2 regions of the Arthrobacter tumbae genome follow, and region 2 is predicted to be linked to the other one. Evidence: riboswitches for the same ligand, from Rfam matches in the RefSeq annotation. Region 2 holds a riboswitch; the other holds the start of a gene.

Region 1 (17,556 bases), 2.3 Mb from region 2:
AGGGGAGCTGCGTCAACGACGGTGAAGTAGGTTGCCTGCGGGGTGAAGACGTCAAAACCGGCGGCACGAAGGCCTTCTCCGAGTAGGTCCCGCCTGCACCGGAGGGAATCGGCAATCGAGCGGTAGAACGAGTCCTCCAGGCCCAGCCCCAGCGCCACAGCGCCCTGAAACGGTGTGCCGGAACTGTAGCTGAGGAAGGACTTCACGCTGCGGACCGCATCCACCAGGCCGGCAGGTCCCGTCAACCACCCGATTTTCCAACCGGTCACCGAGAATGTCTTCCCGGCGGAGGAGATCGTAACGGTGCGCTCCCATGCACCGGGAAGCGTGGCTACCGGGATATGTGTTGCCGCAAACGTCAGGTGCTCGTACACCTCGTCGGTGACGATGACGGCACCGTAGCGCCCGGCCAGTTCGACGACGCGAACAAGTGACTCCCGCGTGAACATGGCGCCCATGGGATTGTGCGGGTTATTGACCACAATCACCCGGGTACGGTCGCTCATCGCGGCTTCAAGGGCTTCCAGATCCGGCTGGTAATCGGGTCCAACCAGCGGCACGGTGGTGTGCCGGGCTCCGCTGAGCCCGATGATGGCGCCGTAGGAGTCATAGAACGGCTCAAACGTCAGCACTTCGTCTCCCGGCCCGGCGAAGGCGAGAATTGACGCAGCTATCGCCTCGGTGGCGCCGGTGGACACGACGACTTCCCGCTCGGGATCAACGGGCAGTCCGTAGAAGCGCTGCTGGTGGGCCGCGATCGCTTCCCGGAGCACGGGCAGTCCGCGCCCGGGGGCGTACTGGTTCATGCCGGAGGCAATGTTCTCGCGGGCGGCGTTCAGGAGGAGTTCGGGGCCGTCCTCGTCCGGGTAGCCCTGGCCCAGGTTGATCGCGCCGTGCTGTCCCGCGAGTGCCGTAATTTCCTCGAAAATGACGGTTCCAAGACCACCGTCCGGGGAGAGAAGATTTGCACCCCGGGCGGTGCGCTGCCACCCGGAGAGCTGTCCTGTGAAAGCGGCCTGATTCGGTTCCATGCCCTCCAGTATGTCGAACGTGCGCGAGGCTGCGGGCAGGTCGCCACGCCCGGCCGCTTACGCGGTAGATTCGTTGTATGCGTCGAGCCGTCTGCCCTGGATCTTTTGACCCCATCCACAATGGGCATCTCGAGATCATTGCCCGTGCCGCCAGCCTCTTCGATGAAGTGATCGTCGCGGTCTCCACCAACTACGCCAAGAAGTACCGCTTTGGGCTCGAAGACCGGCTGGAAATCGCCGGCGAAACCCTCACTTACCTCCGCGGGGTTTCAGTGCTGCCCATGGGCGACGGCCTCCTGGCGGAGTTCTGCCGGAAGCAGGGTGCAAACCTGATCGTCAAGGGTGTGCGGTCCAGCGCCGACTTCGAGTATGAGTTGCCGATGGCCGCGATGAACCGCCAGCTGGCTGGAGTCGAAACCGTGTTTATTCCGGCGGAGGCGAGCTACTCGCACCTGTCATCGACGCTTCTGAAGGAGGTCGCAAGCCTCGGTGGTGACATTTCGCCCTTCGTTCCCAAGGCCGTGCTCAAGCGGTTGAACGAAGATGCTCACTGACGGGCGGTCGGTTCAGTACAATCAGGACTCCTATTGCCGTCGGACGAAGGGGACACAGTGGGTAAGAGTCGGATCAAGCCGGAGGACCCATTTCCCGAGGACCTGAACCAGCTGGAGGACAATCAGGTTGAAGTCCTCAACAGCAAGGTTCATCGCCAGGTTGAGGTCGAATACGTCCAGGAAGGCACGCCCGATCCGGAGACTGAACACCGTCAGGAAGAGATCAACGAGGAACTTGATGACAGGGACCTCCTGTCGGAAGTTCTCACCGGGGACACCGGGCCGGTGTCCTTGAACAACGACGCCGGTACGCCGGAGGATTCTGGTTCTGCCGAAACTTCTGTGGAGCGCAACGCCGATAGCCGCTGAGGAATCAGCGCAGATAGATCTCCACTTCGGCGGACTTCACGCTGAAGTAAACTTCAGCCCCCGGCAGCAGGTCGAGCTCCGCCGCTGACGCCGTGGTGATCTCCGCACTCAGATGATCGGCCCGGACAGTGGTGCGGCCGCCGTGCTGCTCAAGGTCGGTGATGGTCACGGTCAGCACGTTCCGCGGACTGCCCGTGGGCCGGACTCTGTGGACTGCGACGGCGCGCGGGCTGAAAATCGCAGCCGCCTGTTCACCCGCCGGGAGATCCCCATCCTGCAAGGCCGCCAGGTGCGTGCCCCCGGATGCCATGAGGCCATCCGGCACAGTCGTTCCGGTCATCAGGTTCACACCGGCGAGCCCTGCCGCGAAGCTGCTTCGCGGCCGCTCGAGGACCAACCGGGTTGGTCCGTCCTCAACGATCCGTCCGTCGTCGACAATCACTACCCGGTCGGCGAGCAGCAAAGCATCGACGATGTCATGGGTGACGATGATCGCGCTGCGTCCTTCAAGCACCCGACGGAGTGTCCTGCGCAGCATCGGCGCCACGGAGATGTCCAGGGCAGCCAATGGCTCGTCCAGCAGCAGAAGTGCAGGCTCGGCTGCCAACGCCCGTGCAACCGCCACCCGCTGCGCCTGTCCGCCGGAAAGGCTCGCCGGCCGGCGATGTGCAAGGTCCGCGGCATCGACCTCGTGAAGCCAACGGTTGGCTGCCTCCCGGGCGGCGCCGCGCGGAACGCCGGCGCACCGGGGCCCGAAGGCAACGTTGTCCAGCACCGACAGGTGCGGAAAAAGCAGTGCATCCTGGGCCAGCAAAGCGATACCGCGGGCATGCGGCGCCAGCCACCCGCCGTCGTCGTCGTACAGGGTTTGTCCATCCAGTGTCGCCGAGCCATGCTCGGGGCGAAGAAGCCCTGCCAACACGCCGAGCAGGGTGGACTTCCCGGCGCCGTTGGGTCCCATGAGCGCTACCGTCTCTCCGGCGGCGAGGGAGAGCCGGACGTCGAAATTCCGCGCTGCGATCCGCGCGCTGCAGTCGAGGCTCACGGTGTACTGCCCTCGTGGATCCGGTGTGCCAGGGCGACTACCAGCACGGCAACCGCGACGAGTACAAGCGACAGCGCCACCGCAGCGTCCGGGTCCGTCTCCCGCTGCAGATAAATTTCGAGCGGCAGTGTCCGGGTGACGCCCTGCAGACTGCCGGCGAAGGTCAGCGTCGCTCCGAATTCACCGAGGGCGCGGGCGAAGGACAGCACGGCACCGGAGACTATGCCCGGCCCCACGAGGGGGAGGCTTACCCGCCGCAGCACCGTGGTGGGACCTGCTCCCAGCGTCGCAGCGACGGCTTCATACCGTGTGCCTGCAGTGCGCAGGGCGCCCTCGAGGCTGAGCACGAGGAACGGTAGCGCAACGAAAGTCTGCGCCAGTACGACGGCGGCGGTCGAGAAGGCGATATCCACGCCGATCACCTGCAGGGACCCGCCAAGCAGGCCCTGCCTTCCAAACGTGTAGAGCAGCGCGATACCGCCGACCACCGGCGGCAGCACCAACGGCAGGAGCACAAGCGCCCGGAGGACGCGCTGGCCCCTGAACCGGGTGCGCGCGAGTGCGAAGGCCATGGGAACCCCGAAAAGGACGCACAGTGCCGTACTGGTTCCTGACGTCTGCAGGCTCAGAAGCAGCGCAGCGCGTGAGGAATCGGAGGTCACGAGCTCTGTGAACCGGGGCCAGTCGACACGAAGGACGATTGCGGCGAGCGGCACAACGAGGAACAGGGCTCCTGCCGCCGCGACCGCGAGAAGCCAGCGCGGCATTCCGGAGTAGACCCCGGTCACTGGTCGGGTTTTCCGAAGCCGTGGGCGGACAGTACGTCCTGGCCAAGCGGGCCAAGAACGAGGTCAATGAAGTCCTCGGAGAGAGGGGCAGGGTCCCCGCCCGTTCCGGTTCCGGCAATGGGATAGGTATTCACGGCCTGGGCAGCGGCATCGAACGGGACGCCGTCGACAGCTCCGTCGGCGGCGTCCACATCGGTGACGTAGACAAGTCCTGCATCGGCCTGTCCGGTGGAGACCTTGCCAAGGACATCGGTGACTGAGCCCTCCTCGCTCACCGGCTCAAGCCGGACGCCGCTGACTTCCTGTACCGTCTCGGCCGCGGCTCCGCACGGCACCTGGGGGGCGCACAGGACAGTCGAGATATCCGGGTCTGTCAGAGATTCAAGCGATTCGATACCAAGCGGGTTTCCCGCTGTCACCGCGATGGTCAGGATATTGCTGGCGAACGTTGTGGAGGCCGAGGCCAGCAGCCCCTCGGCAGCAACCTGCTCCATGGTGGCGGTATCCGCCGAAGCGAAGACCTCGGCGGGCGCTCCGGCGATGATCTGCGCTGCCAGATCTGATGACCCCGCAAGGTTCAGTTGCACGCTCACCCCGGGGTGAACGGCTTCGAATTCGCCGGCGATTTCCTCGAAGGGTGCCCGGAGGGAAGCGGCAGCGTAGACGTGGAGAACACCATCCGCAGCCGGATCCGTGCTTCCGCATGAGGTGAGGGCAAGTACGACGACGACGGCGCTCACCATGCGGCGCAGGCTGCCCCTCACCGGGGACCACCGGAGGAACGTCGTTCGACGGTGGATTCAACGGCGGGGAGCCGCGTGGCGCCCTTCACACGTATTTGAGTCACGGTGGCGAGCATATCTTGGAACAAGAGACAGCACTCAACGGGAATCTGGTCAGATTTCGTTTGCGCAGACGGGCCGAACAGCACCACCGAGGAGGGCCGCGCTTTCCTCAGCGAAGCGGGATAACCACCCAAACGCTCCCAACTCGGGATCGGAAGCGGCCATGATGACACGCGCGGTGGAGCATTGATCGATGTGTTGATGAGAGCGCACTGCGTGGTAGCGCGAGGTCACGACCAGCAGCGTGTCCCATCCATTGTCATCGGCCAGCCGCGCGATAGCGCGAGCTTCGCCCCGGGTGGTCCTTGGATCGGGTCGGAAGCACATGAGGTGTTCGGACTGTCGGTGACATAGTCGGTCTGCTTCGACGTTTCCTGGCGTGTCTGTATGCGAGAGGACAAGCACCGGCGCCCAGCCGTCGGAGACCAGTTCGAGACCCACCGGCAGGCGTTCTGAGCTTGCGCCGCCGAGCACCACTACCGCATCAGCCCGCTCCAGCCCGGCAAGCGGCGGATTGAAAAACAAAGCGTATGAAGACAACATCCACAGGGCAAGGACGGCTCCCGCTGCGATGATCCACCCTCGCCGCACGCCCTTCTTCCCCGATACCTGAACTCCCACGTGCTCAAGCGTACTGGGCTTGGCCGGCGGAGTTGTTCCCGGTTTGGGGCCGGGCTTTGTTTCGCGCTAGGATGGTTCGTCGGTCACATGTTCTACAGGAGTTTTCATCAAAAGCGATCTCAGTTCGCCTCTGGTCTTCAGCGTCAGGGATCTCGGGCGCAGCCCGGGGAGTATGCGGACAGTCGAGGAACATGTGCCCGCACCGAAAGATTTTGGTGTGGCGCTCATCGGCGTTCAGGAAGGCTCCGAGATGGAGTTGGACCTGAGGTTCGAGGCTGTACACGAGGGGATCCTGGTATCGGGAACCGTTGACGTCGAAGTATCCGGCGAATGCGGTAGATGCCTTGACCCGCTCAGCTACGGCAGCAGTGTCGATGTGCAGGAACTCTTCTACTACGACGCCCCTGAGATGGCGGAGGATGAAGAGGAGGACGTGCAGCGTCAGGTCGAGAATGACACAGTCAATCTTGAGCCGGTGCTGCGGGACGCAGTAGTGACATCGCTGCCGTTCCAGCCGGTATGCCGGGAGGACTGCCAGGGCTTGTGCGCTGAATGTGGCGCACGCCTGGAAGATGACCCCGGACACCGGCACGAGGTCCTCGACCCCCGCTGGGCTGCTCTGACAGGGTTGGCCGGTGCGGCCGCCGGCCCTGAGGCAGCGGAACCAGAAGTTAAGACAGAGTCAGACAAGAGAGAAGAGAGTTAGCCGTGGCTGTTCCCAAGCGGAAAATGTCCCGCTCGAATACGCGTGCACGCCGGTCCCAGTGGAAGGCTGTTGCTCCCAAGCTGGTGAAGACGGTGGAGAACGGTCGCGTCACTTATAGCCTTGCCCACCAGGCCAAGGTTGTCACCGATTCCGCCGGCACCGAACTGTTCCTTGAATACAAGGGCCGCAAGGTAGCTGACGTCTAAATGCCAAAGGCACCGGTTCGCGGTGCCTCAGGATTCGATCGCGAAAGCGTCGCCCGCGTGGAGAGTTCAGAAGACCTTTTGAAGCGTCTCGGTGTCACTATTGACGCCGGGACGCTTCGTCTTGCCCTGACGCATCGCTCATACGCGTATGAACAGGGCGGCATCCCTACCAATGAGCGCCTCGAATTCCTTGGCGACTCCGTCCTTGGTCTGTCGGTCACGGACGCCCTCTATCGGGACAACCCGGATCTTTCAGAGGGCGAACTGGCAAAGCGGCGTTCAGCCGTGGTGAGTACGCGCGCCCTCGCGAAGGTTGCCCGCGGTCTCGACCTTGGACAGCACATCCTTCTGGGGCAGGGCGAAAAGCTCACCAAGGGCTGGGACAAGTCCTCAATCCTCGCTGACACCATGGAAGCCATCATCGGCGCTACCTATCTCAGCAACGGCATGGAGACCGCACGGTGCCTCGTCATGCGCATCATCGGTCCGGTGCTCCGGGATGCTGCTGCTCTTGGCGCCGGAACGGACTGGAAGACCAGCATCCAGGAAATCGCCGCGGCGCAGCGCATGGGTGTAATCGACTACAGGATAACGGGCTTCGGGCCTGACCATGACCGCCGGTTCGAGGCCGTCCTGGTGATCGGCGGAGCGACCTACGGCTCGGGTTCCGGGCGCTCCAAGAAGGAAGCCGAGCAGGAGGCTGCCTCTGCCTCGTGGAAGCTCCTTCAGGCCGAAGGGAACGACCTGCCTCTCGCGCAGGTTGACGCGCAGTTGCGCCAATCCTCGTGATTTCCGAAGTCTGATGCCTGAGCTTCCCGAGGTGGAGGTCGTCCGCCGGGGCCTCGTGCGCTGGGTTCGCGGGCGCCGAATTGAGGCGGTCGATGTCCTTGATCCGCGATCCATCCGCCGCCATGTCCTCGGCACCGAAGACTTCGTCGGTAACCTCATCGGAGCCCGTGTGAGCGACGCCGTGCGGCGGGGCAAGTTCCTCTGGCTGCCACTCACACACACCGATCACGACGGCGGATCCCGGCTTGCGCCATCGGCGGAGTCTCCGTCACCGGAAGATGTCGCGGACGGCAGGCGGCCGGTAGCGCTCATGGCGCATCTCGGAATGAGCGGCCAGTTGCTGGTCGAAGGCCGTACGCAGCCGGACGAGAAGCATCTGAAGGTTCGCCTTCGCCTGTCTCCAGCCGCCGGACCGCATCAGGTGCCGGAGGAACTTCGCTTCGTGGACCAGCGAATCTTCGGCGGGCTTTTTGTCACGAGTATGGTGGCGACAGCTGACGGCCTTCCCGGCGGGTTGGGGGAGAACCCTGTTCCGCTGGTACCGGTTGAAGCGGCGCACATCGCACGGGACCCGCTTGACCCGGCTTTCTCGTTCGAGGATTTCTATGGAAAACTGCGTGCCCGCCGCACGGGGTTGAAGCGTGCCTTGCTCGACCAGACGCTGGTGTCAGGTGTGGGCAACATCTATGCCGATGAGTCGTTGTGGGCGGCGAAGCTGCACTATGCCCGACCCACTGACACTCTTCGCCGCGCAGAAGCCTCGCGACTGATCAAGTCGTGTCGGGAGGTCATGACCCGGGCGCTTGAGGCAGGCGGCACCAGCTTCGATTCCCTCTACGTGAACGTGAACGGCGCGTCCGGCTACTTTGAACGGGCACTCAATGCCTACGGTCGGGAACGGGAGGCTTGCCGGCGCTGTTCGGGGAATGGGCTGGATTCCCTGATCAGACGCGACACCTTCATGAGCCGGTCTTCCTTCACCTGCCCCCGATGTCAGCCCCGACCACGCAACGGGCGCTGGTAGTCGTCTCCGACGTGACAAAAGTAAGTACGCTGACTAGATTCGATAGCTCAGGATCCCAGTCCCCGACACCTCAGGAGTATTGCGATGAAGAACAAGTTGGTTTTTACGGCAGGCATGGCGGCAGGTTACGTTCTGGGCGCGCGGGCTGGCCGTGCAAGCTATGAGCAGATCAAGGTCAAGGCGAACGAGCTCTGGAATAATCCGAAGGTCCAGGACAAGGTTTCCCAGGCGTCGGAGACGGTGAAGACAAAGGCTCCGGAGGTTCAGGCGCAGGCTGAGCAGGCCTTGAAGAAGGCGCAGTCGGCGATGCACCGCAACGGCGACCAGGACTCTTCAAAGGGCTCGCCGGAGGAGTACAAGATCTGAATCCCGGTGGGGTGAACAGGCACTTCTCGTGATCTAAATGTGACATCCGAGCGGAAAGAATGTAACGTTATGGACACGCCGGGCTCAAAAGCCCGGTTCTCTTCTGGTGGATTGCCTAATCCTGCCGCCGCTGGAAGGTCCGTTCGCTACACACTGCGGCAGGAGCGGGGGAACCAGATAGCGGGCTTCTTCAGAAGTCCTAGGGGTGAAGACGTACCGGCCCATAGCCGGTAGTCCGGGTGGCTCCCATCCGAATCCGACAGCTAACTCCGTGGGCATTGGGAGAGGCTATTTCCGTGTCCAAAAACCGTCATATCGCACGCCACCGTGCAACTCCGCCCAGCACCATACAGGTCGTTTCCAAGGCAGTCAGCTCGCACGCCGGCACCGTTGGACGCCCCGCAGCCGTTGTTGTAGCAGCTTCCGGAATCATGTTCGGAGCCGCTCTTCCGGCAAGCGCAGGCACCACCACTTACACCCCCGCACCTGCAGTTGAGGCCAGCGTTCAGGCTGCAGCCGCTCCCGTAGCGCCGGCAGCCCCCGTTGCTCCGGCTCCGGTGGCTCCGGCAGTAGACGCTCCGACCCACACCGTGCAGTCCGGGGACACCCTCGGCTCGATCGCAGCGAACTACGGCGTCAGCCTGGACGCTGTCTTCGCTGCCAACGGCCTCGGCTGGGATTCGGTCATCTACCCGGGCCAGGCCATCAGCCTGTCCGGTAGCGCTGCTGCCGCTCCGGCTCCTGCCGCAGCTCCGGCACCCGCCCCGGTACAGCAGATCCAGGTAGCTGCACCCGCAGCCGCGCCTGCACCGCAGGTCCAGGCAGCTGCTGTTGCTCCGGCACCGGCTGAGACCAGCACCATGGGCATCACCACGGCCTCCTCCAGCTTCACTGTTGCTGACAGCTCGGGCAGCGCCACCGGCGCAAGCATCCTTGCCTCGGCTCGGGCGCAGCTCGCGGCCGGTGCTATCCAGGACTGCACCGTGCTCCTCGAGAAGGCGCTTGGTACGGGCGACCTCGGCCCGGGCCAGTTCGCTGCCTACGGCACGCGGGTCAGCTCACCCGCACCGGGTGACATCGTCATCACCGGCGGGCACGTAGCCGTCTACGCCGGTAACGGTCAGGTCATCAGCAGCGGAATGAACGGTCAGAACCTGACCATGCAGCACCCGCTGAGCGACCTGCCGGGCGCATACTTCGTGCGCGCTTAGCTCTCGCGTTAGTCTCTCGTCGCTGGGGAGGACCTCTTGGGGTCCTTCCCAGCGGCATTTAAGGCGCCGAGGCGACCGGTGGCGCCGAGGCGACCGGTGGTAGGGCCGCCGAGCGGAAGGCCCGACCGCAAACCCGTCAGCTATACGAGCGTCAGTGCCTGACGCGTGGCGTTGAACCGCCATAGTGTGCCGCGAGTCGAGCAAAACCCTCGTCCAGGCTTACCTCCGGCGTCCAGCCCAGCAGGGACCTCGTCCGCCGCTGGTCGAACCAGTGGGCCGTGGACAACTGCTCCGCGAGGAATCGGGTCATGGGAGGCTCGCCGCCGGCGTTGGAAGCACGCCACGCTCTTTCGACGACGCTGCCGGCCGTCCTGCCCAGCCATCCGGGGAGCGATCGCCGCGGTGCCTGGGCGCCCCCGGCCAGGCAGATGCGGGTGAGAAGCTCACCGATCGGCCGCGGTTCTCCGTTCGTGATGACCAGCGGTGTTCCGGAGATGTACTCCATACGGTCAAGCGCGGCAGCGATAGCCGACGCCGCATTGTCCACGTAGGTTGTGTCGATGAGCGCGGTACCGCCGTCGAGCAGCGGCAGCCTGCCGGCACGGGCACGGACGAGTACACGCTCCACCAGCTGGGTGTCGCCAGGGCCCCAGACGATATGCGGTCGGAGGACCGCGACCGGCATCTGCTCGTCGTCCGCCTCCAGAGCAAGGATTTCCGCCTGCGCCTTGGTGCGGGCATAGGACCCCCGGGCATGCTCCGGTTCAGCCGGCCCTGCGCTGGCGCCCACCAGCGACCGACCGGTGTGGGCGACCGACGGCGAGGAAACGTAGACGAATTTCTGAACTCCTGCTGACCGGGACGCAGCCAGCAGGTCAGCTGTACCGAGCACATTGATCCGGTGGAAATCATCGGGTTTGCCGGAAACGGAGACCTTTGCCGCAAGGTGGATGACGGCGTCGACCCCCGCGACAGCCCGCGCCAGGGCAGAACGGTCGGTGAGATCACCTGCCAGGTCCTCGGCGCCCCGTACGCCGGAGGCACGGCGCTGGAACGTCCTGACCTCGAAGCCATCGCGAAGAAGCAGGGAGGCTACCGCACCGCCGAGCATTCCGCTGGCGCCGGTAACGAGGACCTTCATGGCCGCTTCCTCCCACGGCCCTGGAGAACATCTCCCGCCCACGCGGCCACGGCGGTGCGGTCGATTTTTGCGTTATGCCGGATATCGGTCGGAAGCGCCGGAAGGGTGAGCACTGCAGCGAGACGGACTCCGCTGGGCCGGACCGCGTCCCGAACCATGTCCGACAAAGGGCCTGGGGCCAGGCCCGCGCGATCGGCACCCTCAACAGCGACGACGACGGCGACAACTGCCTGCGTGCCCGTGGGACCCACGCCGACCACGGCCGCCTGACGAATCTCCTCCAGGGATTCGATTGCCTGCTCGGGGCCCACGGGTGTCAGGACGCCTTCTGCGGAGGTGATGACGTGTGCGAGCCGGCCCTCCACCCAAAGCCGTCCGTCCGCGTCGAGATGCCCGACGTCGCCGGTGCGATGCCAGCCCGCAGTGCGAGACGATGCCCGTTCCGTTGCCCACAACCGGAAATAACGGTCCTTGATATGCGGCGCGCGGACGAGTATCTCGCCGGTGTTGCGCGCTGAGTCCGAGGGGTCACCGGTGGCCGCGCCTGTAGTGTCGAGCGCGCTGATGCGGATCTCCGCGCCAGGCACTGCTTTTCCCACACAGACGCCGTTTCCGGCTCCCGCTACCGTCCCGCCAACAGCCCCACGGATGTCCTCAAGCTGTGTATCCGTCACAGGGAGCGCCTCTGTCATCCCGTACGGCGTGTGCAGTGAGGCGTTGGGTACCAGGGGCTGCAGCTGTTCCAGAAGATTCACGGGAATGGGAGCTCCTGCCGAAAGCAGGACCCGTATTCTTTGCAACGCCTCCTTGCCTCGGGACGTGATGCCAGGGGTGGTCGCCAGGACGTTGCGCAGGGCAGCAGGGGAGGCGAATACGGTGGTGGCGTCAATGGCTGCGGCTGCATCGGCCAGCGCGCGGGTCGTCAGCGTCTTCGGAGCGGTGACGTCCATGTCCGGCGTGACCGAGGCCGCGCCCAGGGCGGGGCCGAGGAGTGCGAAGGGAGCGAAACCCGCGACGAGCGCACTGCCCGGTGCAAGGTTGAGGGTGGTCGAGAGGGTGTCCCGCATCGCCGACAGCTGGCGGTGTGTGTACACGACGCCCTTCGCCGGTCCTGTGGAGCCGGAGGTGAAGAGGATCGCCGCGTCGGAATCGGGTGCGGGATCGTCGCCCTGGTGGCTCGAGTGCCCAGCGACAAGGTCCTCGAGGCGGTGACGCACACCGAGGAGGCGAGCCCGCGGCGCTGCTCCGGCGCTGATGCGGATACCCGGCCACCCGAACAGCCTGCCGGCGACGAGTGCGCGCTCGATGCCGATGAGGAAGTCCGGCACGGTGCCGCGAACGGCGCGGCTGAGCCCCTTGACCCCCAGCCCGGCGTCGGCGACCACAATGACAGCGCCCAATCTCAGGCAGGCGTAGATCAGTGTGGTCAGCTCGATACCCGGTGGAACCATCAGGCTGACCCTGCTGCCCGACCTGACTCCGATCCGGTTGAGGCCGGCGGCGAGGCGACCGACCCTGTCGTCCAGTTCCTGCCAGGATAGTGAATCGGCCACGGCGCCGTCGCTTCCCATGTCTGCCACCGCCAGCGTGTCCGCGGCCGGACCGCTGCTTCGTTCCAAGATCTGCTGCCAGAGCGGTGTGAAGGTTACGGCGGAGATGCGGGCGGCACCGCCGTCGTCGTCGTTCGTGGTGCGCAGATCAAGCCAATCGAAGATTGGCGAGGCGATGTCACGGTCTTCAGCGACCAGATGGCTTGCGCCCTCGAAGCGGTGTATGTCAGCGTGCGGAAGGCGTTGAGCGAGGTCATCGAGATAGGTGTCCGAGAAGATCGGATCCGCCGGCCCCCACAGCAGAAACACGGGTACGTCGAGAGTGCGGATGGAGCCGGCAATCCGGGTCAGCTCGGCGTGGCTTGGATGTCCGGGACCGACGGGGATGTCAGCGACGAACTGCTCGATGCCACGGCGCCGGGCGGCTGTCCGGTAGGGCAAGCGGTAAGCGGCCCGTACATCGCGGGTGAGGCGCGGGCGGGCCAGTGCAAGCGTTGTGTCGAGGAAGGCGGTTGTTGTGGACGTTCCCACCCGGTGCACAGCGCTACTCAGCGCGAGGCGCAGCGGTGCAGGAATGGGGGAGCCCGGGTCCTGGTGGATCGCCGTGTTGGTCAGGACCACAGCGGTGAGGTTCGTGCGGTTGCGGTCGGCGAAACCGAGGCTGACGACGCCGCCCCAGTCGTGTCCGACCGTCACGAGCGGTCCAGTGAGTCCTACCGCGGAGACGAAATCCTTGAGGTCGCGTACCCGGTCGGCGAGGCGGCGTTTGCGGCCGGTCCGCTCGGAATAGCCCATCTCGAGCTGATCAACGGCGATCACCCGCCAACCATGCTCGGCGCCCGCCGCCAGCAGGGTGCGCCACAGATAGGACCAGGTGGGATTGCCGTGGACGCACAGCAGCGTGCCCCGGATATCGCCGGTAAGAGAGGGCAGATTGTCCAGGTAGTGCCACCGGTTGACCGTTCCGGCCGGATCAATATCGGCGGTCGATGGCACGTCGAGGTAGGCCGACCACGATGGGTCGACGCCGGGAAGTTCTACCACTCAATCTCCAGCATCGCGGTGTTGAGGCCGGAGCCGACACCCATGCACAGCACGCGGTCGCCGGTGGTCAGCGTCTGGGCTTCCGCGGCAAGAGTCATGGGCAGCGACGCCGGCCCGACGTTGCCCCAGAGGGGGAACGTCTGGGGGACCCTGGCCGGATGGAGATTGACGGCCTCGATGATCGCCTTGGTATGGGTGGTACTCACCTGGTGGGTCACGTAGCGGTCCATATTCGACCAGTTCCAGTCCTGTTGAGCCTCTGTCCACGCGTCGACCACAAGCTCCAGGCCGCCGTCGAGCAGCCCCTGCGCGTCCGTGTACATGCCGTCGATACCGCCGACGCACAGTTCATGATGCTCAGTGCCGGCGCGCGCTACTCCGCCGAGGACGCGGTGGGATCCGGGGTGCAGATCCGCCGGGCCCAGGATTGCGGCAGCCGCGCCGGAACCGAGGGTCAGCGTTGCGAACTCCTGCATGAAACTTTCCCGTGTGGCCGCTGGTTCATTCAACCGCCGGAGGGTGGCCTCCTGGGTGGCCTGGGCATCTTCTCCGTTGACCACCATGGCGTACTGGATCTGGCCGGCCTCGATCATGTTCGCCGCCAGGGTCATCCCGTTGACGAAACCCAGGCACGCGTTGGCGACGTCAAAATTCATGGCGGAGGACGGCAGCCCCAGACCGTTGTGAATCTTCACAGCGACGGATGGCTCGAGATTGGTGCGGGATACCGAGGTGTTGATCAGCAGGCCGATCTGGGAGGCCTCGATGCCTGTCGATGCGAGGGCTTTGGCGCCCGCTTCAATAGCGCCGTCTTCGAAGCCTGTTCCGGGTGCCCACCAACGCCGCTCGGTGATACCGGCAACGCGCTGCAGGAGGCCTTTGGAGAGCCGAAGCCGTTTGAGCGCCGGAGCGAGGATGCGATCGAATTCTGCTGACGTGACAATGACCGGTGCCTCAACACTTTCCACGCCGAGGAGCGCGGTGTTGTGATGTCGGAAGTTGAAATTACCGGTCAAATTTCCTGCCTCGTGTCCGTCTATTCCCTTTGCGGGTGGTCCGCTGGTCCGCTGTTCGCTGCACCGGAACCGATAGCGCTTTGCCGGCAGTGGATGCCAATCCGAAAATGATAAGCATACTTCGGTTACTAACGTTCCTGAGGAAAGCCTAGTTCCTCCGGCAGATAACGGCACGTTGACACGGGGGACCGCCGGGCGGAGCGGCTCGGGGAAATGCCGTGGAAGCGGCGGTGAACGCAGTAGATTGTGGGGTAACGATTCCCTTTTGGAGACCCGAGACCCGTGCACCTGAAAAGTCTGACCGTTCGAGGCTTCAAGTCTTTTGCCTCTGCGACGACCTTCGACTTTGAACCCGGAGTCACCGCCGTCGTCGGTCCCAACGGATCCGGTAAGTCGAACGTCGTGGACGCCCTGGCCTGGGTCATGGGTGAGCAGGGCGCCAAAACGCTGCGCGGCGGAAAAATGGAAGACGTCATCTTCGCGGGCACCTCCGGCCGGCCACCGCTGGGCCGCGCCCAGGTGTCGTTGACCATTGACAATGCCGACGGGGCGCTTCCGATCGAGTACTCGGAAGTGACAATCTCCCGCACGCTCTTCCGTGCCGGCGGCTCCGAGTACGCGATCAACGGAAGCAATTGCCGGCTCCTCGACATCCAGGAGTTGCTCTCCGATTCCGGGCTCGGGAGGGAGATGCACGTCATCGTCGGTCAGGGCCAGCTGGACCGTGTCCTGCACGCAACCCCTGAAGACCGGCGGGGGTTCATCGAGGAGGCAGCCGGGATCCTGAAGCACCGCCGGCGCAAGGAAAAGACGGTCCGCAAGCTGGAGGCCATGCAGGCCAACCTCACCCGGCTCAATGACCTCACCGGCGAGCTCCGACGGCAGCTGACTCCGCTCGGCAAGCAGGCCGATATCGCCCGCCGCGCCCAGCAGGTGCAGTTCGAGGCCCGCGATGCGCGTGCACGGCTGCTGGCCGACGATCTGGTGCAGCTCACCTCCTCTTTCGAGCAGGAAATCGCTGACGAAACCGCACTGAAGCAGCGGCGGGCCGAGGTCGAAGCCCTCCTCGAGGCGGGGCGGTCCCGGCAAGCTGAACTCGAGCGCCTCGCCGCGGAGGCGACCCCGCGGCTGAATGCGGCGCGTGACGCCTGGTACCGCCTCTCATCCGCCCGCGAACGCTTTCGGTCCCTGGGCGCTCTCGCCGAGGAGCGGCGTCGACTGTTGGGATCGGTGGACACGGCAGGGGAGGGCGGGCGCGATCCCGATGAGCTGGACCGGCAGGCCGCACTTGTCCGTGCTGAAGAGGCTGAGCTGCGCGAGCATATTGCCGAGCGTTCCAACATGCTAGATGACGCGCTCGAGCAGCGCGCCGAAGCGGAGGACGCGGCCGCCGCCGAGGAGCAGCGTCTCGCGTCCCTCCTTCGGGCTGCTGCGGACCGGCGTGAAGGGCTCGCGAAGCTGTCCGGTCAGGTCGGCGCAGCGCGGTCCCGGGTTGAGGCCGCGGAGGCGGAGCTGGGAAGGCTCCGGGAGTCCGTTGTCGAGGTGGCCGAACGCCGCCGTCGTGCGCAGGGTGAGTTCACCGCCCTCGAATCCCAGGTTGCGGGCGCGGAGGAAGGTGAAGAGGGCCTCGATGCCGATTACGAGGATGCCGGCGCCGCCCTGGGCGCCGTGTTGGAGAAGTTGGAGGACCTCAAGGCGGAGGAAAGGACTGCCGAACGGGAACGCGACGCGCTGCAGGCACGAATCGAAGCGCTGCGCCTCGGCCTGGAGCGCAAGGACGGGTCGGAGACCCTGCTGGACGCCGGCCTGGACGGAGTCCTCGGGCCGGTTGCGGGCCTCCTGACCGTGGAGCCGGGCTATGAGACCGCGATAGCGGCCGCGCTCGGTTCGCTCTCCGAGGGGATCGCAGTCGATTCACTGGTTGCCGCCGGCGCTGCCCTCCGACGCATGAAGGACGACGACGCCGGTCGCGTAGAGCTGCTTGTCGCAGTCGCTGCCGGTGACTCGACAGGTCCTGCAGCACTGCCTGACGGCGCCCATGCTGCCGCGTCGCTCGTCACCGCCCGCGGAGGGGTGGAGGGTGCCGTCCGCGCCCTGCTGGCTGCCGTCGTCGTCGTTGATTCACTTGCGGACGCCGCGGATCTGGTGCAGCGGCACCCCTCGCTGACTGCAGTGACCCGTGAGGGGGACGTCTACACGGCGGTGTCGGTGCGGGGAGGCACGGCCGCGGCGCCCGGCACCCTCGAGGTCCAGGCAGCTCTCGATGAGGCAATTGAAGCCCTTCGCATCGCCACCGAACGGAACGAGCGCGCCCGCTTCGGGATCTCGGCAGCCACCGCGCAGCGGCAGGAGGCACAGGAGAGGGCGGACGCTGCACTGGAAAGGCTGCACGAATCGGATGCCCGGCTCGCTGCAGTCGCCGAGAAGCTGGGCCAGCTCGGATCCGCCCTGCGCTCCGCCTCGGGGGAGACCGAGCGGTTGACGCGCCTGGCGGAAGCGGCCGAGGAGAACCTTGCCGCGGAACAGGGCCGCCTTGAGGAGATCACACAACGGCTCGCGCAGGCACAGGAAGCTCCGGCCGACGCCGAACCCGACACCCAGAGCCGGGACATGCTCGCGCTGGCCGCCACGCACGCCCGCCAGGCGGAAATGGAGGCACGGCTCGCGCTGCGGAGCTCGGAGGAGCAACTGCGGGCAACCGCAAGCCGGGCAGCGTCCCTGGAGCATGCGGCGCAGACGGAGCGGGCAGCACGGGAACAGGCAGCGGAGCGGGCAAGGGTCCGCCGGCTCCAGAGCGCCAAGGCAGCTGCCGTAGGGAAGGCCGTGCACCAGGCGCTGGCCTTCCTCGATGTCTCAGTCAACCGTGCCGGCCGCGCCCGTGACGCTGCCGACGAGGTCCGGACCGCGTGGGAAGCCGAGCTCGCCGGGGTCCGCACCCGGAACGAGTCGCTGATGGCAGAGCTGGCCGAATTAACCGACTCCGTGCACCGGGATGAACTGGCGCGCGCCCAGCAGCGGCTGAGGATCGAGGCACTTCAGAATCGGGCGATTGACGAGCTGGGGCTCACCGCAGACCACCTGGTCGCCGAATTCGGACCGGACCAGCCCGTTCCGTCCGCCGCACAACCAGACGACAAGTGGGCGGAACTGCACGTGGCCGTGGACGACGACGGCAATCCCGTCCGCGAAGGCGTGCCGTTTGTCCGCGGGGAGCAGGAGAAGCGCCTCAAGCGGGCCGAGCGAAACCTCT
Region 2 (10,840 bases):
ATTCGGCACGAGTTGTACGGTACAACAGATTTTGGGCTAAGTCACATTACGGTCACGGAACGGTGTGTTCATGGTTACGACGCCGGCTGAGACCGGTCAGAGCCAGCCCAGTGGATCGACGTTTTTACCGTCGACAAGGACCTCGAAATGCAGATGGCACCCCGTTGAGGCACCCGTGGAACCCACGCGGGCTATAGCTTCGCCACGCTCAACAACCTGGCCGACTGCCACGTCCATTGCCGACAAATGGTTGTAGGTGGTTTCCAGGCCGTTGGCATGCTTGACCACCACTCGGTTGCCGCCTCCATAGGCATGCCATCCGGCAAAGGTGACGGTGCCGGCCGCGGCTGCCAGGACGCCGGTCCCGCAGGCTTCGCTCATGTCCTGTCCGGTGTGGAGCTCACCCGCGCCGGTAATCGGGCTGATCCTGGCCCCGAAAGCCGAGCTCATCACGACGCGGTCCAGCGGCGCCGAGAGGGAACCCCTGGACTCCGAGGTGACGATGTCCCCACCCGATGCAGAAACGATCTCGGCGAGCTTTGCATCGGGGTCGAAGGTACCGTGCAGCGCAGCGCGATCAAATGAGACGTCCGCACCTGCGGCAGCCTGCACCGGCGGAAGTTCTTCCTGCTCGACCGCAGCAGCCGCCGTCTGGGCTTCAGCGGGCACAACTGCGGCGGTGGTTGGCAGCGCAACGGTGAGGATCATGCCGGAGGCGGCGGCCGCGATGGCAACTTTCTGGCTGAGTCCGGTGAAGGATACGTCGCGGCGCGTGATGACTGCGCGGCGTCGTCGTTCGGTGCGCTGGGCATCACGGGGACGGATGGAAGCTATGGGAGCTACCGTCCCGGTGCCGGCCGCAGCCTGGCTTGCAATGCGCTCAGCCCGTTCCCGCCTGTGGGCGTCGCGTGGCCGCGCTTCAGCGACCGGGGTGCTCGCACGGCGGCGCCCCGAAGCAGTATTCGACAAGGAGACCCTCTCTCATTTTTGCCTGCGAAGTTAGCTGTCGGATTCGAGTATGAGAAAACTCGGTTCGAATACGTGCGCTGTGGCAGCATCCGAACTTCACCCCAAGGCCATGGCGAGCCATGACCGGTTGTGGGTCCTCCGCCCCTGTCCATCTGTGTAACACTGCGTTCGCTGACAGGGTTAGGCATGCGAACCAGGTAACGCTGGTGTATCAGCGCCAGGAATCAACTATAGCCGGGAGCGGTTAAAAGTAATCATTTCGTAACCATGCTGTGGATATCCTTCGGGAATCCACAGCCTTCCGATCCGGCTCCTCAGAACTGCGGTTGAACCGCCACGAAAACGTGGGAAGCAACTTCAGGCGGCAGTTCCAGTGCACCCTCCACTCCGGGTACCCGAACGGATACGTAGTCCCCCACCGCCTGCAGGGTCATCTGCGCTCCAGGACGCAGCCCGCCCTCGTCCAGTTGGGTCAGCAGCTCGGGATCCACCTGAATGGGTTCGGCCAGCCGGACGAGGGTCACGACCGAGCCCGCAGTATAGGTTGCCATCGTGTCGGTGAGAGTGCTCACGCCCAGGGTGAAGGCTTCCGACGGCGTCCCGCCCAGCGCCTCGAGACCAGGTATGGGATTTCCGTATGGCGATTCAGTCGGCTGGCCCAGCAACTCGTATAGACGCCGCTCCACCCGCTCGCTCATCACGTGTTCCCACCTGCACGCCTCATCGTGGACGTAGGCCCAGTCCAACCCGATGACATCGGAGAGCAGCCGCTCGGCCAGCCGATGCTTGCGCATCACCTCGGTGGCCCTCCGGCGTCCGAGTTCGGTCAGTTCAAGGTGACGGTCGCCTGTCACCACCACGAGCCCATCGCGTTCCATCCGGCCGACAGTCTGCGAGACCGTCGGGCCGGAGTGACGAAGGCGCTCGGCGATCCGGGCCCGCAGCGCAACAATGTTTTCTTCCTCAAGCTCAAGGATTGTCCGCAGGTACATCTCGGTGGTGTCGATGAGGTCCGTCATTTGCGGGGTTCAGCTCCTTGGCACTGGTGCGGTTTGAGCGTTGATGCAGCGGCTGCCTGCAGTTCCCAACAGATGGGCCGCCGTCGTCATCCCTACGCCCCACAAGGTTAACCCATTTACGTCGGGCGACCTTCCCCGCTGAGCTGCGTGCATCCCGCCGGTCACAATGCGCCCGCGCTGTGCGTGCTGGGGCAGAATGGGCTGCGACCCTTCGCAAGCAACGTCCTGGAGTAACCATGAGCGATTCCGCCGACATCCGCATCCCCGCCGAGCTGCTGCCGCAGGATGGCCGGTTCGGCGCGGGCCCCTCCAAAACACGTCCGGAGCAGCTCGAAGCGCTGAATCAGGCGGCAACGGCACTGCTTGGAACCTCGCACCGGCAGGCACCGGTCAAGAATCTGGTCGGTTCGGTGCGGTCGGGACTGATGGATTTCTTCGGCGCCCCCGAAGGCTACGAGGTGGTCCTCGGCGTCGGAGGGTCTACGGCTTTCTGGGACATTGCCTCCTTCGGCCTGGTTGAAGCGCGCGCACAGCACCTCTCCTTCGGCGAATTCGGATCCAAGTTCGCCGCAGCGACCTCCAAGGCACCCTTCCTGGGAGAGTCGACGGTCATCACCTCTGACCCTGGATCCCGGCCGGTGCCCGCGGCGGAGCCGGGCATCGACTTCTATGCCTGGCCGCAGAACGAAACCTCCACCGGTGTGGCGGCGCCGGTTGAGCGGGTGGCGGGCGCGGACGACGGCGCGCTCATCAGTATTGACGCGACCTCCGCTGCCGGCGGATTGTCGGTGGACATCTCACAAGCTGACGTCTACTACTTCGCTCCGCAGAAGAACTTTGCGTCCGACGGCGGACTCTGGCTTGGTCTGTTCTCTCCCGCTGCCCTGGACAGGGCGGCTGCGATCAAGGCATCGAAGCGGTGGATCCCCGACTTCCTCGACCTGCAGACGGCGATCGACAACTCGCGCCTGAATCAGACCTACAACACCCCTGCGCTGTCCACGCTTGTGACGCTCAACGCGCAGATCGAGTGGCTCAACGGTAACGGCGGCCTTGATTTCGCGGCCGCCCGCACCGCTGATTCCGCCGGCCGAATCTACAGCTGGGCCGAGGCCTCCACGGTGGCCACACCCTTCGTGCAGAATCCGGACCACCGCTCCAACGTCATCGCCACGATCGACTTCGCGGAGACGGTGGACGCCGCCGCTGTTGCCGGTACCCTGCGCGCGAACGGGATTGTCGACGTCGAACCGTACCGGAAGCTGGGCCGGAACCAGTTGCGCATCGCTACCTTCGTGGCGATCGAGCCCGCCGACGTGTCGGCGCTCCTGCAGTGCATCGACTACGTGGTGGAGCGTTCCTAACCGTTCCGCTCCGCTGTGTTCCGCGCGGTGGCGGCAAGGGTCAGTTTGAGCCGCCGCGGCGAGGAATGAACGAGACGGACTCTCACGTGGTGTGACCGCCCCACCCAGGCCAGTCCGGCCACGGCGGCCACGAAGCCGGAGGCGGCAGCGACTACAAGTCCCCATCGTGGCCCATAGGCGTTGGTCACCCAACCGACAATCGGCGCTCCAATAGGAGTTCCGCCGAGGAAGATCGCAAAGTACAGTGCCATGACCCGGCCGCGCATCTCCTGCACGGTTGTGGTCTGCACGTAGGCATTGGCGCTGGTCATCAGCGTCAGCGCGAAGAGCCCGACCGGAACCAGTGCCAGCCCGAAGAGCCAGACGGACGGTGCCAGCGCCGCCAGCATGCAGGCCAGGCCGAAGGCTCCGGCCGCTCCGAAGACGAACCTGAGGCGGGGCCTGTCCCGCCTCGCGGAAAGCAGCGCCCCCGCTACGGAACCCACCGCCATGATCGAGGACAGCGTACCGAAGACCCCCGCACCGGTTCCGAACTCCGTGCGTGCCATTGCCGCGATATAGATCGCAAAGTTCAGGCCGAAGGTTCCGACGACGAAGATTGCGAACATCACCATCATGAGGTCAGGCCGTTGCCGCACGTAGCGGAACCCTGCGCGGATCCTGCCGCGGCCAGGCGCCGAGCGGTTGAGTACGCGCAGTTCGCTTCGACGGATGGTGACGAGGACAAAGATCATCGCCCCGAATGTCACTGCGTTGATCAGGAAAACCCAGCCTGGCCCTACCGCAACCGTGAGCAGGCCCGCAATGGCGGGGCCGAACATCCGCGCGCCGTTGAAGGAAGCGCTGTTCAGGGCCACGGCGTTGGGAAGGTAATCATCGCGCACCAGTTCGGAGACGAAGGTCTGGCGGGCGGGCGCGTCAATGGCGGAAACGATGCCCAGGGCAAGGGCGAACGCGTAGACATGCCACAGCTCCGCCAGGCCGAGCACCACGAGGAGGCCCAACCCGACACCAAGCGCCGCCATGGCGGCCTGGGTTCCCATCAACAGCTTGCGGCGATCAACGGAGTCGGCAATCAGGCCGGCCCACGGCGCCATGAAGAGTTGCGGCCCCAACTGCAAAGCCATGACGATGCCCATGGCCGCGGCGTCCTGCTCGGTGAGGATGTCATAGACAAGCCAGTCCTGGGCAGTGCGCTGCATCCAGGTGCCCACGTTGGAGATCAGGGCGCCGATGAACCAGAGCCGGTAGTTATGGAGGTGCAGGGATCGGAACATGCCCATCAGGCAGCCTTCCTTCCTGCGCTTCTCCACACCTCAGGCAACTGGGGATTCGCCTCCAGGGGCTGCCTCGGCGTTCGTTTCAGCACCGTCAGCTTCCGGCGCGGGGCCGGCATTTTCCTGCGCTACCGTGCCCTCCGAAGCCGCACCCTCCGGCACTGCCGCTACTTCGTCCGCCGTGTCTTCCGGGCGAACCCGTTCGGACCACGGCACCCAGTCCGGTGCCAAGAGCGCGCTTTCAGAAGGCAGCAGCCCTACTTCGCAGATGGTCGCGTCCTTGCCGCGGGGAACCCGCGCCAGGGTTGCGAACCAGTGCCAGCCGTCGTAACCGGGGACGTGTGCGGCGAAGCGATGCGTCACAAGGCGCTCGGCATCGGGGAAAGCGCCGACGTGCTCCCCCACCTCGTGTTCCCCGGCGACCTCCAGCAGGCCGTTCCGCGCGGTATCCACCGCCGCAGCCAGCACGGCGTCCGGCTTGGACGGCTTGCGCGCCGGCCTCCGCCTGACTGCAGGCGTTTCCGGAACCGCCGTTTCGGCAGGCTCCGCCTCAGCTGTTTCAGTCGACTCAGTTGTTTCCGTCGACGCCGGCGTTTCAGTCATAACGGTCAGGCGTCCAGGTCATCGGCGACCGCGCGCAACACTGCGGCGACCTTCGAGGAGTGTGACTTGTCAGGGTACCGTCCGCGCCGCAAACCATTGGACACGTCATCCAGCAGCCGGATCAGATCCTCGGTGATCACTGCCATGTCATCGGCGTTCTTGCGGGTCGCCTTGGCAACGGATGGCGGCACGTCGAGAATGCGAGCGGACAGCGCCTGGAGCCCCTTGCGGCCGTCCGCGACTCCGAACTCGAGCCGCGCGCCAACCTTGACCTCAGTCACCCCGGCCGGGAGCGCAGAGGCATGCAGGAACACTTCCTTGCCGTCATCCGTCGCCAGAAAGCCGAAACCCTTCTCGGAGTCGAACCATTTGACCTTGCCGATAGGCACGTAATTACCTCGTTCTCGAACTACTTGCGCGCAAGCCGTGTGCGCCTCACCGACGGTTACCTATGCGATCGCCGAAGGTGTCAGTCAGCCGGGGCTGCGCAGGGAAAAAGTCTGCCTTAACAGGATACCCGGCACCGGCGGGCGAAATGGGCGATCTGCGTCCTTGTACGCTAGGAGCATCATGTCGCAGAACCCCTCCCCTGTCCCTGGCGCGAATGACGACGCCGGCCGCTCCCGCACCAGGCATGCCCGGCTCGCCCTGCTGATTGCGGCGGTCGGCTTCGCAGTCATCGGACTGCTGTCCCTGGTGGTTGTGCTCGTGTCCGCTTGGGCCGGCGCAGAGGCATGGCCGGGCTTCGTGACGGCCGCCTACTTCTTTCTGCCGCTCGGGTTTCTGCTGATGGCTGCCGGCGTAGTAGTCAGCGTCCTTAGGCGCGGCCGCGGCTGAGTTCTCCCTTCAACAGGAGCGTCCACAGCCCGCCCCCGGCCGTTACCCGCACGGCCACGCGGTGCGAGTAACGTTAATACGGTGTCCGCCATCCGCGCTCTCGCCGAGGATCTAGCATCCCGCAGCGACGCCGAACTCCGAAGGCTGCTGTCCGCGCGCCCGGATGTCGTCCTGCCACCGGTGCCGGACTTCGCCGCCCTCGCGGCTCGTGCCTCGACCCGGGTCAGCGTACAGCGCGCCCTTGAGGGTCTGAACACTCCGCAGCTGATGGTGCTCGAGGCAGTAGTGCTCACCACCAACCTCGACGCCGCTACCGGTGCAACAGCCACAAGCCTCAAGACGTCAATAGCGCCGATGACCGCCAGGACGCTTGAGCCCTATCTCACGCAGCTTCACGACGTGGCGCTCCTGCGAACCGGCCCCGCGCCCAGGGGCCGCCGCTCCTACTTCCCCCTTGAATCCCTTCACGACGCGCTTGGTCCCTACCCTGCAGGCCTTGGACGTCCGCTGGCATTGCTGGCCCGGCAGTACCCGGAGTACGCCGAGCGCATGCGGGCCGGGCTGGCGCTCCTGCGGGTTGCCGGGCTTCCGAATGCATCGCTTCCGTCCGGATCAGATCCCGCAACCGCCCTCGCCGAGGTCCTCGAAGAATCGTGGGACGCTGTGCTGGAATCGGCTCCCGGGAAAACGGATGACATGCTGCAGAAACTCGCGGCCTCTCCGGTGGGCTCAGCCAAAACGGCTGTATCCGGCGCGGCGACGCCCCTTGAGTGGCTGCTGGAGCGCGGGCTTCTCATCCGCCTCGACGCCAACCATGTCGAGCTCCCGCGCGAAGTGGGAATTGCGACGCGCGGGGGCATGGTCATTCCCTCCCTGCCGGTCTCACCGCCGGTCCCGCACCTCGCCTCCGTCCGCGCCGGCCTTCGGGACAATGCCGCCTTCGGAGCGATCGCTGAAACGCTTCGCCTCGTCACCGAACTCCTCACGAGCGTCCAGACGGACCCGATCGCGACCCTACGCACCGGAGGCGTGGGCATCCGTGAGATCCGACGCCTCGCCGACGCTCTCCGAATAGACCGCGAACAGGTGGCCTGGCTGCTTGAGCTGGCCGCACTGGGCCGCCTGGTCGTGCTGGATCCGGACAGCTCACGCTGGATTCCCGCCGCCGGCGGATCCTGGCACCTGGCCGAGCGTCATGAGCAGTGGATCCGGTTGGTGCGCGCGTGGCTCGATGCTGAGCGCGCTCCTTCGTTGGTGGGTGGGCAACTGCCCTCCGGCAGTACGGTGAATGTCCTGTCCTCGGAGGCGACGCGCACTGATGCGCCGGCCGTCCGCCGTCGTATGTTGTCAGCCGCGGAGGCGCTTTCAACCGAGGCAGAGCACGACGACGGCCGCGCGTGCGTCCTTGACGCGCCTTCCCTCATCGAACGCCTCACCTGGCACCAGCCGCGGCTGCGCCGCCGGTTCTCACGGCTGGTGCCGGGCATGGTTGAGGAATTGGGCCACCTCGGCCTGCTGGGATCCGGCGCGCTGACCGGGCTGGGCGCGGCAATCGCCCAGGACCGGTTCGACGACGCCGCGGCCGCCCTTCGGAACGCGCTTCCCGAGCCGCTCACGCACTTCATGCTGCAGGCGGACCTGACCGCGGTTGCGCCGGGCTACCTTGAGCCGGGCGTGGCCCGCGAGCTGGCGCTGCTGGCTTCCGCGGAGGGGCAGGGCCCGGCAACCGTGTACAGGTTCTCCGCGCAGTCCGTGCGCCGGGCGCTCGACGACGGGCAGGACGCCACCGCCATCCTCACCTTTCTCGAGAAGCACTCGGCCACGAACGTTCCCCAACCGCTGCGCTACCTGGTGGAGGACACTGCGTCCCGTTACGGCTCCCTGCGTGTGGGTCCCGCCTTCAGTTACGTGCGAAGCGACGACGACGCCGCTCTCACCGCCCTGCTCTCGGACCCCGCGGCGGCGGCGCTCGGGCTCGTCCGGCTCGCTCCTACGGTCGTCACGGCGCAGGCCACGCCGGCTGAATTGTCCGCTGCTCTGCGTGACCTCGGTTACTCACCCGCACTGGAGGGCGGGGCGACACCGCGGTCCGTCCCGCGCGCTGCTGCCGGCTCCGCGCCGTCGTCGTCGGCGGTACGGACCAACCCGTGGGTACTCGCGGAGGCAGACCTCGAAGCGCAAATGAAGGTACTGCGGGGCAGTGGCCGGCCGGGCACGGGCACTGGAGCCGAAAGCGAAGCGATGATCGGCCTTGAAACGCTGCGGACAGCGATCAGGACAAAGCGGGAAGTCCGGATGGGCTTTGCAGACAGCGCGGGGAATTCCACCCGCCAGGTGTTTGTTCCACTGTCGGTTCACGCCGGTCGTGTGCGGGTCTTCGACCCGGAGAAGGAAACCGAGCGCGTGATCTCCGTGCATCGGATCATGGATGTCGAAACAGTGGAAGGGGCTTCAACGGATGCCTGACGGGCCGCTTATTGTCCAGAGCGACAAGACCATCCTGCTGGAGGTCGATCACGAGCAGGCCACCGAAGCCCGGCATGCCATTGCCGCTTTCGCTGAGCTGGAGCGCGCACCGGAACACGTGCACAGCTACCGCCTCACGCCGCTTGGCCTGTGGAACGCCCGCGCTGCGGGGCTCGACGCCGAGCAGGTCCTGGATACGCTGTTGAAGTACTCCCGCTTTCCGGTTCCGCACGCACTCCTCGTCGACATCGAGGAGACTATGTCCCGCTACGGCCGGCTGCGGTTGGAGAAGGACGATCAACACGGCCTCGTGCTCCGGACCAACGACTACCCCGTGCTCGAGGAAGTGCTGCATGCGAAGAAGATCGAGCCGCTTCTTGGTCCGCGCATCGATGGCGAGACGGTGGTGGTGCACTCCTCCCAGCGCGGGCAGCTGAAGCAGCTTCTGCTCAAACTCGGGTGGCCGGCTGAGGACCTGGCGGGCTACGTTGACGGGACACCCCACCCCATCGTGCTCAACGAGGACGGCTGGGCGCTGCGTCCCTATCAGAAAGTGGCGATGGAGAACTTCTGGGCGGGTGGGTCCGGCGTCGTCGTGCTCCCCTGCGGGGCAGGTAAAACCCTGGTGGGCGCCGCAGCGATGGCAACGAGCTCAACGACCACCCTCATCCTCGTGACCAACACCGTCTCCGCCCGGCAGTGGAAGGACGAGCTGCTCAAGCGGACCTCCCTGACGGAGGACGAGATCGGGGAGTACTCCGGCTCCGTCAAGGAGGTCCGGCCGGTCACTATCGCCACCTACCAGGTGCTGACCCTGCGCCGCGGCGGGCTCTATCCCCATCTCGAGCTGCTCGACGCCAATGACTGGGGCCTCATCGTCTATGACGAGGTGCATCTGCTCCCGGCGCCGATCTTCCGCATGACCGCCGATTTGCAGGCCCGGCGGCGACTAGGGCTTACCGCCACTCTGGTGCGTGAGGACGGCCGCGAGGGCGAGGTTTTCTCCCTCATCGGGCCAAAGCGCTATGACGCACCCTGGAAGGACATCGAGGCGCAGGGTTACATCGCGCCCGCGGACTGCGTCGAAGTCCGCGTTGACCTTCCCCGGGATGAGCGGGTTGCGTATGCCATGGCGGACGACGGCGACAAGTACCGCCTGTGCGCAACCTCCGAGACGAAGACAACAGTCGTGGAGAAGCTGGTTGCCTCGCACAAGGGCGAACAGCTGCTCGTGATCGGGCAGTACATCGACCAGCTGGATGAGCTGGGTGAGCGGCTGGATGCTCCCATCATCAAGGGTGAGACATCCGTGAAGGAACGCCAGCGCCTCTTCAACGCCTTCCGCGCCGGGGACCTGCACACCCTTGTGGTTTCCAAGGTGGCCAACTTCTCGATCGACCTTCCGGAAGCCTCGGTGGCAATCCAGGTGTCAGGGTCCTTCGGTTCCCGCCAGGAGGAGGCACAGCGGCTGGGCAGGTTGCTGCGTCCCAAGGCGGACGGGCGGGCAGCGCGGTTCTACACCGTCGTCGCGCGCGACACCATCGACCAGGATTTCGCCGCCAAGCGTCAGCGGTTTCTCGCCGAACAGGGTTACGCCTACACGATTCTGGACGCCGCGGACATCCCGCAGGCCTGAGATTCGCCGCGCGTTCAGCAAACCTCCAGACAACTCCCAGCTGCTGGGAGCATACTGGGAATCGTGAATAAATCGGTGCCTGAAGCCAAACTGCTCGTAGTCGATGACGAGCCGAACATCCGGGAACTGCTCTCCACTTCGCTGCGGTTCGCGGGATTCGACGTCGTCGCCGCCGCCAACGGGCGCGAGGCACTCGCCGCAGCGGAAACCCATAACCCGGATCTCGCCGTCCTCGACGTGATGCTCCCGGACATGGACGGTTTCACCGTGACACGCCGGCTCCGCGCCGCCGGCCGGCACTTCCCCGTGGTCTTCCTGACCGCCCGCGATGACACCGATGACAAGGTCACCGGCCTCACCGTGGGCGGTGACGATTACGTGACCAAGCCCTTCAGCCTCGACGAGGTGGTTGCCCGCATCCGCGCCGTGCTGCGCCGCACACAACCACACGACGACGACGGCGCCGTCATCCGTGTCGATGACCTCGAACTGGACGACGACGCACACGAGGTGCGCCGCGGCGGAGAAGTCATCGATCTCTCCCCCACAGAGTTCAAGCTCCTCCGCTACCTGATGATGAACCCGAACCGGGTGCTGTCGAAAGCGCAGATCCTCGATCACGTCTGGGAGTACGACTTCAACGGAGATGCCTCCATCGTGGAGTCCTAC

What was found. Region 2 has a riboswitch for cyclic di-AMP ahead of JOD47_RS11150 (M23 family metallopeptidase). Riboswitches for the same ligand answer to the same signal wherever they lie in the genome.
Region 1: linked by a shared signal. The riboswitch ahead of JOD47_RS00195 (C40 family peptidase) and the one ahead of JOD47_RS11150 (M23 family metallopeptidase) in region 2 are both predicted to bind cyclic di-AMP.

What each region holds. Positions count from the first base shown of each region.
Region 1 is NZ_JAFBCC010000001.1:32,493-50,048, reverse strand. It holds gene JOD47_RS00255 (aminotransferase class I/II-fold pyridoxal phosphate-dependent enzyme) at 1-1,031, opposite strand, end outside; gene coaD (pantetheine-phosphate adenylyltransferase) at 1,109-1,585, shown strand; gene JOD47_RS00245 (hypothetical protein) at 1,643-1,954, shown strand; gene JOD47_RS00240 (sulfate/molybdate ABC transporter ATP-binding protein) at 1,959-2,999, opposite strand; gene JOD47_RS00235 (ABC transporter permease) at 2,996-3,766, opposite strand; gene modA (molybdate ABC transporter substrate-binding protein) at 3,784-4,551, opposite strand; gene JOD47_RS00225 (YdcF family protein) at 4,684-5,253, opposite strand; gene JOD47_RS00220 (YceD family protein) at 5,426-5,959, shown strand; gene rpmF (50S ribosomal protein L32) at 5,962-6,165, shown strand; gene rnc (ribonuclease III) at 6,223-6,954, shown strand; gene mutM (bifunctional DNA-formamidopyrimidine glycosylase/DNA-(apurinic or apyrimidinic site) lyase) at 6,968-7,978, shown strand; gene JOD47_RS00200 (YtxH domain-containing protein) at 8,063-8,344, shown strand; cyclic di-AMP (ydaO/yuaA leader) riboswitch at 8,457-8,636, shown strand; gene JOD47_RS00195 (C40 family peptidase) at 8,641-9,555, shown strand; gene JOD47_RS00190 (NAD-dependent epimerase/dehydratase family protein) at 9,707-10,696, opposite strand; gene JOD47_RS00185 (alpha/beta fold hydrolase) at 10,693-13,290, opposite strand; gene JOD47_RS00180 (3-oxoacyl-ACP synthase III) at 13,284-14,306, opposite strand; gene smc (chromosome segregation protein SMC) at 14,589-17,556, shown strand, end outside.
Region 2 is NZ_JAFBCC010000001.1:2,309,034-2,319,873, reverse strand. It holds gene JOD47_RS11150 (M23 family metallopeptidase) at 97-969, opposite strand; cyclic di-AMP (ydaO/yuaA leader) riboswitch at 974-1,166, opposite strand; gene JOD47_RS11145 (iron-dependent transcriptional repressor DtxR) at 1,284-1,988, opposite strand; gene serC (phosphoserine transaminase) at 2,225-3,352, shown strand; gene JOD47_RS11135 (MFS transporter) at 3,349-4,635, opposite strand; gene JOD47_RS11130 (DUF3027 domain-containing protein) at 4,669-5,232, opposite strand; gene JOD47_RS11125 (cold-shock protein) at 5,238-5,621, opposite strand; gene JOD47_RS11120 (hypothetical protein) at 5,803-6,069, shown strand; gene JOD47_RS11115 (helicase-associated domain-containing protein) at 6,151-8,535, shown strand; gene JOD47_RS11110 (DNA repair helicase XPB) at 8,528-10,171, shown strand; gene JOD47_RS11105 (response regulator transcription factor) at 10,235-10,840, shown strand, end outside.